Linked DNA regions of Variovorax paradoxus. The protein of the gene in region 1 interacts with the protein of each later gene in a pairwise test. Links are inferred from orthologs where the notes say so. Each region holds a gene or a part of one and is shown on either strand. Other genes may lie near its edges.

Region 1 (6,053 bases):
CAGCGGCTCGCACAGGGGCTCGAAGGCATCGAGGGTCTGAAGGTCGAGGCGCCGCACACCAACATCGTGTTCGTCGATCTCACCGGCGCCGCGCAGGCGCGCTCCACCGAACTGCTCGCGAGCCTCAACCAGCAGGGCATCCTGGCGACGGGGCTCTACAGGTTGCGTTTCGTGACGCACCTCGATGTCGATGCCGCGGGCGTCGACCGCGCGGTCACCGCGATCCGCGGATTCTTCAACGCCTGAGCCGCAAGGAGAGCGTGATGCCTGATCTTCCTCATCTGCTCGCCTTCATCGCCGCCGGCTGGCTGCTCAACCTGACGCCGGGGCCCGACGTGCTGTACGTCGTGAGCAACTCGCTGCGCTCCGGCGTGCGCGCCGGCATCATGGCAGGGCTGGGCATCACCACGGGCTGCTTCGTCCACATCTTCGCCGCGGCCGTGGGCGTCGGTACCCTGATGGCGACGTCGGCCACGGCATTCACGGTGCTCAAGTACATCGGCGCGGCGTACCTGCTGTACCTCGGCGTGCGCATGGTGCTGTCGCGCGCGAAGCCGCCGGCTGACCTGCAGGCCGAGGCCGCGGCGGCCGGTGAGCGCAGCCTGAAGGCGATCTTCCTTGGCGGCTTCTGGACCAACGTGCTCAACCCCAAGGTCGCGCTGTTCTTCCTGGCCTTCGTGCCGCAATTCATCGCGCCCGGTGCCGGCAACACGGCGCTCTGCTTCGTGCTGCTGGGCGTGCTGTTCAACGTCAACGCCATTCCGGTGAACGTCGGCTGGGCCGTCGCGGCGGGCTGGATGGCCCGCCGCAGCGCAGTGCAGAAAGGCATGCACTGGCTCGACCGCGCAGCCGGCGTGCTGTTCATCGGCTTCGGCCTCAAGCTCGCTTTCACCGATGCGCCCGCCGTTCGCGTCGGCCGCTGATTCATTTCGAGGAGACTTTCCATGATCACCCCCCAGGAAGCGCTGCAGCGCACCATCGAACACCGCGAAGTCTTCCACGACGAGATGCTGCACATCGTGCGCCTCATCATGAGCGGCGAGTGCTCGCCCGTGATGATGGCCGCGCTGATCACCGGCCTGCGCGTGAAGAAGGAAACCATCGGCGAGATCACCGCCGCGGCGCAGGTGATGCGCGAGGTGTCGACCAAGGTGCCTGTGACGGACACGACGAACCTCGTCGACATCGTCGGCACCGGCGGCGATGGTTCGCACACCTTCAACATCTCGACCTGCTCGATGTTCGTGGCTGCCGCCGCGGGCGCCAAGGTGAGCAAGCACGGCGGACGCAGCGTCTCGAGCAAGTCGGGCAGTGCCGACGTGCTGGAGTCGCTGGGCGTGAACATCAACCTGAAGCCCGAGCAGATCGCGCGCTCCATCGAGGAGTGCGGAATCGGTTTCATGTTCGCGCCGAACCACCATCCAGCGATGAAGAACGTCGCGCCGGTGCGCAAGGAGCTCGGCATCAAGACGATCTTCAACATCCTCGGGCCGCTGACCAACCCGGCCGGTGCGCCGAACATCCTGATGGGCGTGTTCCACCCCGACCTCGTGGGCATCCAGGTGCGCGCGCTGCAGCGCCTGGGCACGGAGCATGCGATGGTGGTCTACGGCCGCGACGGCATGGACGAGATCTCGCTCGGCGCGGCCACCATGGTGGGCGAACTGAAGGACGGCGAGATCCGCGAATACGAACTGCACCCCGAGGACTTCGGCTTCGCGATGTCGAGCAACCGCGCGCTGCGCGTGGAAACGCCGGAGCAGTCGAAGGCCATGCTGCTGGGGGTGCTCGACAATCAGGCCGGGCCCGCGCTCGACATCGTGCTGCTGAACGCCGGCGCCGCGCTGTATGCGGCCAACGTGGTCGATTCAGTGGCGGCGGGCGTCGAGCGTTCGCGCGCCGCCATTGCGTCGGGTGCCGCCAAGGCCAAGCTCGCGGAGCTGGTCAAGGCATCCGCCACCGTCTGAACACAGAGAAACCGGGAGCACCAGAAACCCTATGTCCGACATCCTCGACAAGATCGTTGCCGTCAAGCACCAGGAGGTTGCCGCGGCCCGCAAGCGCGCTTCGCTCGAAGCGGTGCGCTTCGACGCAGAGAGCCGCGTGCTGACGCGTGATTTCGAAGCCGCACTGCGCGCCAAGATCGCCGCGGGCCACGCGGCGGTGATCGCCGAAGTCAAGAAGGCCAGCCCGAGCAAAGGCGTGCTGCGCGCGGATTTCATTCCGGCCGACATCGCGCAGAGCTATGCCGAGGGCGATGGCACGGTCAGCGCGGCCTGTCTTTCGGTGCTGACCGACAAGCAGTTCTTCCAGGGCGGCGTCGACTACCTCAAGCAGGCGCGTGCATCGTGCGACCTGCCGGTGCTGCGCAAGGATTTCATCGTCGACGACTACCAGGTGTACGAATCGCGCGCGATGGGCGCCGATGCGATCCTGCTGATTGCCGCATGCCTTGACGATGCGCAGATGAAGGACTACGAAGCCATTGCGCGCGGGCTGGGCATGGCGGTGCTGGTGGAGGTGCACGACGCGGCCGAACTCGATCGCGCGCTGAAGCTCAAGACGGCGTTGATCGGCGTCAACAACCGCAATCTGCGCAACTTCGAGGTGTCGATTCAGGCGACCATCGATCTGCTGCCCAGGCTGCCGGCTGACCGCTTGCCGGTGACGGAGTCGGGCATCGGTACGCGCGAAGACGTGGCCACGCTGCGCGCGGCAGGCGTCAACGCCTTCCTGGTCGGCGAGGCCTTCATGCGTGCCAAGGAACCCGGCGAGGCCCTCGCTGCGTTGTTCCAATGAGCAGGCCCGACCAGCTGTCGAGCAGCGATCCCGCCGACTGGCCCGTGGCGCCAGGCTGGCAGCCGCTGGTCGATGATTTCTTTGCCAGTGCGGTGGGGCAGAAGCTGCAGGGCTTTTTGCGCGAACGGCTCGATGCCGGCGCGGTGATCTTCCCGCCGCAGCCGTTGCGGGCGCTGGAACTTACGCCGCCTGAAGACGTGCGCGTGGTCATCCTGGGGCAGGACCCGTATCACGGACGTGGGCAGGCCGAGGGACTGGCGTTTTCGGTGGCGCCCGGCGTCGCGCTGCCGCCATCGCTGCGCAATATCTTCAAGGAGCTACAGCGCGACCTGGGTACGGCGCCGCCTCCGTTCCCGAGCCCGGGTGGCAGCCTGGTGAAATGGGCCACGCATGGTGTGCTGTTGCTCAACACCTGCCTGACGGTCGAAGAGGCGCAGCCGGCCAGCCATTCAGGGCGTGGCTGGGAGGTGCTGACGGATGCCGTCATTCGTCATGTTTCAGGCGGTGCCAAACCTGTTGTTTTTATGCTCTGGGGCTCGCACGCGCAAAGTAAGCGGGCGTTGATCGACGTTGGGCGACATAAGGTGCTGATGTCGAATCATCCGTCGCCTCTTTCGGCCCTGAGGCCACCCGTGCCGTTCATCGGCTGCGGTCATTTCGGTGAAGCACGTGCCTGGCGTGAGGCGCAGCAGTCGGCGGGGTGAAAACTTAGGCGATAATCGCAGGCTCACGCCTTGAGCGGTTTTCCTGCATCTTCGTTGATGCATGGATTTCCGAGTAGTCACAAAACCGTGCTATATTTCGAGGTTCGCCGGAGAGGTGGCCGAGTGGTTAATGGCAGCAGACTGTAAATCTGCCCTCTTACGAGTACGCTGGTTCGAATCCAGCCCTCTCCACCAGCGATGAATTTGGTTTCTAAGAGCGATTGGATCTAGCGCTTTGGGTGCCTTGAAAGTGCCCCCGATGCGGGAGTAGTTCAATGGTAGAACCCCAGCCTTCCAAGCTGATGACGCGGGTTCGATTCCCGTCTCCCGCTCCAGAGATCCGGTTCGTTGTTGAGGCGATGTGAATTCGTAACTTAGTTACAAAAGCCCTTTTGGCTCAGTGGTAGAGCACTCCCTTGGTAAGGGAGAGGTCGCGGGTCCGATTCCCGCAAAGGGCACCAATTTCTGGGGGTTGCAACGGCAGCTTTGCAACCCATCTGCATACGTTGAAAACGTTTTTTTCGGAGTCGAAAAATGGCAAAAGGTAAATTCACCCGCACCAAGCCTCACGTCAACGTGGGCACGATCGGTCACGTCGACCACGGCAAGACCACGCTGACGGCTGCGATCGCCACGGTGCTGTCGGCCAAGTTCGGCGGCGAAGCCAAGGCCTACGACCAGATCGACGCTGCGCCTGAAGAAAAGGCACGCGGCATCACGATCAACACCGCGCACGTCGAGTACGAAACGGCCAACCGCCACTACGCACACGTCGACTGCCCCGGCCACGCCGACTACGTGAAGAACATGATCACCGGCGCTGCCCAGATGGATGGCGCCATTCTGGTGTGCTCGGCCGCTGACGGCCCGATGCCCCAGACCCGTGAACACATCCTGCTGGCTCGCCAGGTGGGCGTGGGCTACATCATCGTTTTCCTGAACAAGTGCGACATGGTCGACGACGCCGAACTGCTCGAGCTCGTCGAAATGGAAGTGCGCGAGCTGCTCGACAAGTACGAGTTCCCTGGCGACGACACCCCCATCATCCACGGCTCGGCCAAGCTCGCCCTGGAAGGTGACAAGGGCAAGCTGGGCGAAGAAGCCATCATGAAGCTGGCTGAAGCGCTGGACACGTACATCCCGACGCCCGAGCGCGCCGTGGACGGCACGTTCCTGATGCCCGTGGAAGACGTGTTCTCGATCTCGGGTCGCGGCACCGTGGTGACTGGCGCCGTCGAGCGTGGCGTGATCAAGGTCGGTGAAGAAATCGAAATCGTGGGCATCCGCCCGACGGTCAAGACCACCTGCACCGGCGTGGAAATGTTCCGCAAGCTGTTGGACCAAGGTCAGGCCGGCGACAACGTGGGCGTGCTGCTGCGCGGCACGAAGCGCGAAGAAGTCGAACGCGGCCAAGTGCTGTGCAAGCCCGGCTCGATCAAGCCGCACACGCACTTCACCGCCGAGGTGTACGTCCTGTCGAAGGACGAAGGCGGCCGTCACACGCCGTTCTTCAACAACTACCGTCCGCAGTTCTACTTCCGCACGACGGACGTGACCGGCGCGATCGAGCTGCCCAAGGACAAGGAAATGGTCATGCCCGGCGACAACGTCAGCATCACCGTCAAGCTGATCAACCCGATCGCGATGGAAGAAGGCCTGCGCTTCGCCATCCGTGAAGGCGGTCGCACCGTGGGTTCGGGCGTCGTGGCCAAGATCCTCGACATCTAAGCCAAGCGCAAAGAGTACCGGAGGGGTATAGCTCAATTGGCAGAGCGTCGGTCTCCAAAACCGAAGGTTGTAGGTTCGATTCCTACTGCCCCTGCCACTTAGGTGGCACCCCTAAAGCCCATCGTGACCCGGTGGGCTTCGGCGTCTCAAGAGACGCATTGAATTGAAGGTCGAAAGGCCACAGGAAATCAGCCAACCATGGCCACTTCTCAAATCGAAACCGTGAGCACCGGCGCCGACAAGGCCAAACTGGCCGTGGCCGTCGTGCTGGCAGTGGGCGCCATCGTGGCGTTCTATCTGCTGTCGCGCCAAGGCTCGGTCGTGCAATGGGCTGCGCTGCTGGTCGGCCTGGCCGCGGCCGTGGCGGCTTTCGGCAGTTCCGAGAGTGGTCGTCAGTTGTGGGCTTTTGGTCGCGATTCGTGGCGCGAGGTCAAGAAGGTCGTGTGGCCGACCCGCAAGGAAGCGATGCAGATGACGGCCTATGTGTTCGCCTTCGTGGCGATCATGTCCGTCTTCCTCTGGCTCACCGACAAGACGCTCGAATGGGTGTTTTTCGACCTCATTCTGGGCTGGAGAAAATAAATGACCGACGACGCAGTTGAAACCACGCCGAGCACGCCGGAAGAAGAAAACACTTCCGTGCTGGCTCCCGCCGCCAACCCAGATCTGCGTTGGTACGTGGTGCATGCCTATTCGGGCATGGAGAAGGCCGTCGAGCGCAACATCACCGAGCGCATCAACCGCGCCGGCATGCAGGACAAGTTCGGCCGCATCCTGGTTCCGACCGAAGAAGTGGTCGAAATCAAGAACGGCCAGAAGCGC
Region 2 (4,327 bases), 3.3 Mb from region 1 along the record:
AGCCGGCCCGAGATGCGCGACCATCTCGACCGCCTGCATCCCGAGAAGCCGCCGCGCTACACGCGCGCAGCCCTTGAGACGCTGGCCATCATCGCGTACCGCCAGCCGGCCACGCGCGGCGACATGGAAGACATCCGCGGCGTGACGATCAACTCGTTGATCCTCAAGCAGCTCGAAGACCGCGGCTGGGTCGAGGTGATCGGCCACCGCGAAACGGTCGGCCGGCCGGCGCTGTTCGCGACGACGCGGCAGTTCCTGGACGACCTTGGCCTGGCGTCGCTCGACCAGCTTCCGCTGATCGAGACGCCTGCGCAGCAGGCCGCCCTGGTCGACGCGCTCGAGCAGGCTTCAGGTGGTCAACAAGGGTTGCCGATGGATGCCGAGGAGGAGGCCAAGGCGCCCGTGTCGGCAGAGGTGGCGCTGGAGGCCGTGGAAGTGGTGGAAGCCGTGGAGGCCGCGCAGGCGCAAGTCGCCGAAAACGCAGCCGCCGCCGAAGAATTCGAGGCGCCTGCGGCCGCCGAACCCGAGCCCGAGGCCGAACCAGCCGCCGAGTCCTCGGAAGAGCCCGAGCCCGTTCCAGCACCAGAGCCGGAACAACAAGAACCCGACGTCCCGTCCGATGACGAGGTCGATCCCCAAGCAGTTTCTCCCGGAAAAACCACATGAGCCCATCCGACACCGACGACGCGGCAATGCTGCCGGCCGAGCCCGAAGTCAAGAAGAAGAAAAGGGCGGCTGCGCCCAAGAAGGCCGCGGTCGCCGCTGCCGAGTCGGTTGCGCCGGAGGCTGTGTCCGAAGTGTCCGCTGCGCCGGCTGAGGCCGAAGCGCCCAAGAAGCCGCGCGCGCCTCGCAAGAAGAAAGTCGTGGAGCCGGCGGAGCAGCCTGTGTCCGAAGAGGTTCTGCAGCCCGTGGCTGACGCTGCGCCCGTGGCCGAAGTGGTGGAGGCGCCCGAGCCGGTGACTGCTGTCGCTGTCGACGCGCCGGAAGCTGTTGCCACCGAACCCGAGCCAGCCGAGCCGGCTCGCGATTACAGCGAAGAACAAGACGAAGACGAGGAAGAGGAAGAGCCTGACGAGGAAGAGGACGACCTCGACCGCGCCCGTCGCGCCGCCGAGCGCGAACAGCGCAATGCGCTGCCGCCCGAGCCGATCCGCTTCGCCGACGTCATTTCCGGCCAGTTCGACGCCGACGAGGAAAGCCCCGAGGTGCCGCCGCTCAAGCGCGTGCTGCTGCCCGAGGCCGACTCGCCCAAGCTGCACAAGGTGCTGGCGCAGGCGGGCCTGGGTTCGCGGCTCGAAATGGAGCAGCTGATTCTCCAGGGGCGCATTTCCGTCAACAACGAGCCGGCCCACATCGGTCAGCGCATCCAGTACGGCGATCAGGTCAAGATCAATGGCAAGCCGATCCGCTACCGCATCGCGCCGCCGCCGCCGCGCGTCATCGCCTACCACAAGCCCACCGGCGAAGTGGTCACGCATGACGACCCGCAGAACCGGCCCACCGTGTTCCGCAAGCTGCCGCGCCTGCAGCAGGGCAAGTGGCAATCGGTCGGCCGGCTCGACCTGAACACCGAAGGCCTGCTGCTGTTCAGCAGCTCCGGCGATCTGGCCAACCAGCTGATGCACCCGCGCTTCGGCCTGGAGCGCGAGTACGCGGTGCGCGTGCTGGGCGCGCTCACCAGCGAAGAAAAGCAGAAGCTGCTCGACGGGGTGCGCCTGGACGACGGCATGGCCCAGTTCGGCACCATCGAAGACGGCGGCGGCGAAGGCTCGAACTGCTGGTATCGCGTGACGATTTCCGAAGGCCGCAACCGCGAGGTGCGCCGCCTGTTCGAGTCGGTCGGCCATGCGGTCAGCCGGCTGATCCGCATCCGCTACGGCGCGATGGTGTTGCCGCGCGGCCTGAAGCGCGGCGCCTGGATGGAGCTCGACGAGCGCGACATCCGTGCGCTGTTCCAGGCTTCCGGCGGCGCTGCTGCTCGCCCCGGCCCGCAGCAGCGCGGCCCCGGTCAGGACGGTGGCGGCAATGGTCGCAACGGACGCAACAAGAAGCGCCGCGGCAACCGCAACGGCGGTGGCCAGGGTGGTGGCCAGCCGCGCGAGATGCGCGACGACGGCGGCCGTGGCGAGGCGCCGATCCCGAATCCGCTGGGCGACGGCCGTCCGCCGCGCGGCGACCGCGGCCCACGCCCCAATCGGGGTGGTGGCAACGGTGGCAACGGTGGTCAGCCGCAAGGCCAGGGGCGTCGCGGCAAGGGCGGCGGCAATCGCCAGGGTGACGACCGTCAGCCCAGCGGTGCCAACCAGCCCGATCCGATGAAGACCTCGCTCGGCTACATCGGCGCCGACAGCTTCTCGCGCCAGCGCAAGGAGCAGCGCGGAGGCCCCGGCCGCCGTGGCGGCGGAGGCGGTGGTGGAAGCGGCTTCGGCAACTCGGGCGGCGGACGTCGCCGCGGTCGCTGAAAGCCTCCCGCAGGAGCGCGGCCTTTCGCGGGGTTTTCATGAGCCCCGGGGGCTGCGCCGGTTAAAATCAGAGGCTTTGTCGGCATACGGCGCAACAAACTCGTTGCAGTTGTGACAAAACTCTTCAAAATCAAAGCTCAGGAAGCATTTCAATGGCTATCGAACGTACCCTTTCCATCATCAAGCCCGACGCAGTCGCCAAGAACGTCATCGGCAAGATCGTTTCCCGCTTTGAAGCCGCCGGCCTCAAGGTCGTCGCCGCCAAGCTGGTGCACCTGTCGCGCAACGAAGCCGAGCAGTTCTACGCCGTGCACAAGGAACGTCCCTTCTTCAAGGACCTGGTCGAGTTCATGATCTCGGGCCCCGTGTTCGTGCAGGCGCTCGAAGGCGAAAACGCCATCGCCAAGAACCGCGACCTGATGGGCGCCACCGACCCGAAGAAGGCAGCCGCCGGCACCATCCGCGCCGACTTCGCCGACAGCATCGACGCCAACGCAGTGCACGGCTCGGACGCTCCCGAAACCGCAGCGAACGAAGTCGCGTTCTTCTTCGCCGGCCTCAACGTCTACGCACGCTGAAGTCGTATCTCGACCGATTCCATGACCACGGCCAATCTGCTCGAATTCGATCTCGAGGGGTTGGCCGCGTTCTGCGAAAAACTCGGCGAGAAAAAATTCCGCGCCACGCAGCTGTTCCGCTGGATTCACCAGCGTGGCGCCAGCGACTTCACCCAGATGACCGATCTGGCCAAGTCGCTTCGCGAGAAGCTCGCGACCACCGCGCGCGTCGAGGCCTTGCCGGTCCTCACGCAGCACGAATCCAAGGACGGCACGATCAAGTGGCTGTTCGACGTCGGCGACGGCAATGCCGTCGAAGCCGTATTCATTCCCGAGGACGATCGCGGCACCCTGTGCGTGTCGTCCCAGGCCGGCTGTGCGGTCGGATGCCGCTTTTGCTCGACCGGGCATCAGGGCTTCAGCCGCAACCTCACCACGGGCGAAATCGTCGCCCAGCTGTGGTTTGCCGAACATTTCCTGCGCAAGCATCTCAAGCGCGACGAGCGTGTCATCTCCAACGTGGTGATGATGGGCATGGGCGAGCCGCTGCAGAACTATTCCGCGCTGGTGCCCGCGTTGCGCACCATGCTCGACGACAACGCCTACGGCTTGTCGCGCCGTCGCGTGACGGTGTCGACTTCCGGCGTGGTGCCCATGATCGACCGCCTGGGCACCGATTGCGCGGTGGCCATGGCGGTGTCGCTGCACGCGCCGAACGACGCGCTGCGCGATGACCTCGTTCCGCTCAACCGCAAGTACCCGATCGCCGAGTTGCTCGAGGCCTGCAAGCGCTACCTGGCGCACGCGCCGCGCGACTTCATCACCTTCGAGTACTGCATGCTCGACGGCGTCAACGACCAGCCGGAGCATGCGCGCCAGTTGATCGAGCTCGTGCGCACGAGCGGCGTGTCGTGCAAGTTCAACCTGATTCCGTTCAATCCGTTTCCAGCCTCGGGCCTGCTGCGCTCGCCGCAGCCGCGCGTGCTGGCATTCGCGAAGATGCTGAGCGAAGCGGGCCTGGTGACCACCGTGCGCAAGACGCGCGGCGACGACATCGACGCCGCCTGCGGCCAGCTCGCCGGCGACGTCAAGGACCGCACCCGTGCGGCCGAGCGCATGGCCCAGCGCCGTGCAGCCGAGCGCCCCATTGTTTTGCACCCGGTCCGCAAGACCCTTCCCCAGGAGCACTGAAGCAATGAGCATGGCCTTTCCGATGACGACCGCTAGCGCGCAGCGAATGCTGGCCGCGAGTTTTGCCGGCGTCGCCGTGACGTTTTTGCTCGCCGGTTGCGTCAGCACGCGCACCAC

Evidence for each region. Proteins that work in one complex are often made in the same cells at the same time.
Region 2: the proteins of L3V85_RS05795 (region 1) and ndk interact in binary tests that used the Escherichia coli proteins (3 or more experiments, as listed by UniProt). The link is inferred for Variovorax paradoxus from one-to-one orthologs.

Annotation. Positions count from the first base shown.
Region 1 is NZ_CP091716.1:1,195,509-1,201,561, forward strand. Bases 1,661-4,649 are described here. They hold L3V85_RS05795 (uracil-DNA glycosylase), read left to right. Parts: upstream 1,661-2,795; coding sequence 2,796-3,503; downstream 3,504-4,649. Other genes in these bases: trpD (anthranilate phosphoribosyltransferase), read left to right, coding at 1,661-1,967; trpC (indole-3-glycerol phosphate synthase TrpC), read left to right, coding at 1,999-2,799; tuf (elongation factor Tu), read left to right, coding at 4,038-4,649. Also shown: ltaE (low-specificity L-threonine aldolase), read left to right, coding at 1-246; L3V85_RS05780 (LysE family translocator), read left to right, coding at 264-923; more of trpD, read left to right, coding at 945-1,660; more of tuf, read left to right, coding at 4,650-5,231; preprotein translocase subunit SecE, read left to right, coding at 5,430-5,813; transcription termination/antitermination protein NusG, read left to right, coding at 5,814-6,053. UniProt on the Escherichia coli protein: Excises uracil residues from the DNA which can arise as a result of misincorporation of dUMP residues by DNA polymerase or due to deamination of cytosine.
Region 2 is NZ_CP091716.1:4,538,546-4,542,872, reverse strand. The notes cover bases 1,533-4,327. They hold ndk (nucleoside-diphosphate kinase), read left to right. Parts: upstream 1,533-2,614; coding sequence 2,615-3,040; downstream 3,041-4,327. Other genes in these bases: pilW (type IV pilus biogenesis/stability protein PilW), read left to right, coding at 4,215-4,327; rlmN (23S rRNA (adenine(2503)-C(2))-methyltransferase RlmN), read left to right, coding at 3,062-4,210; L3V85_RS21095 (pseudouridine synthase), read left to right, coding at 1,533-2,462. Also shown: SMC-Scp complex subunit ScpB, read left to right, coding at 1-666; more of L3V85_RS21095, read left to right, coding at 663-1,532. UniProt on the Escherichia coli protein: Major role in the synthesis of nucleoside triphosphates other than ATP. The ATP gamma phosphate is transferred to the NDP beta phosphate via a ping-pong mechanism, using a phosphorylated active-site intermediate.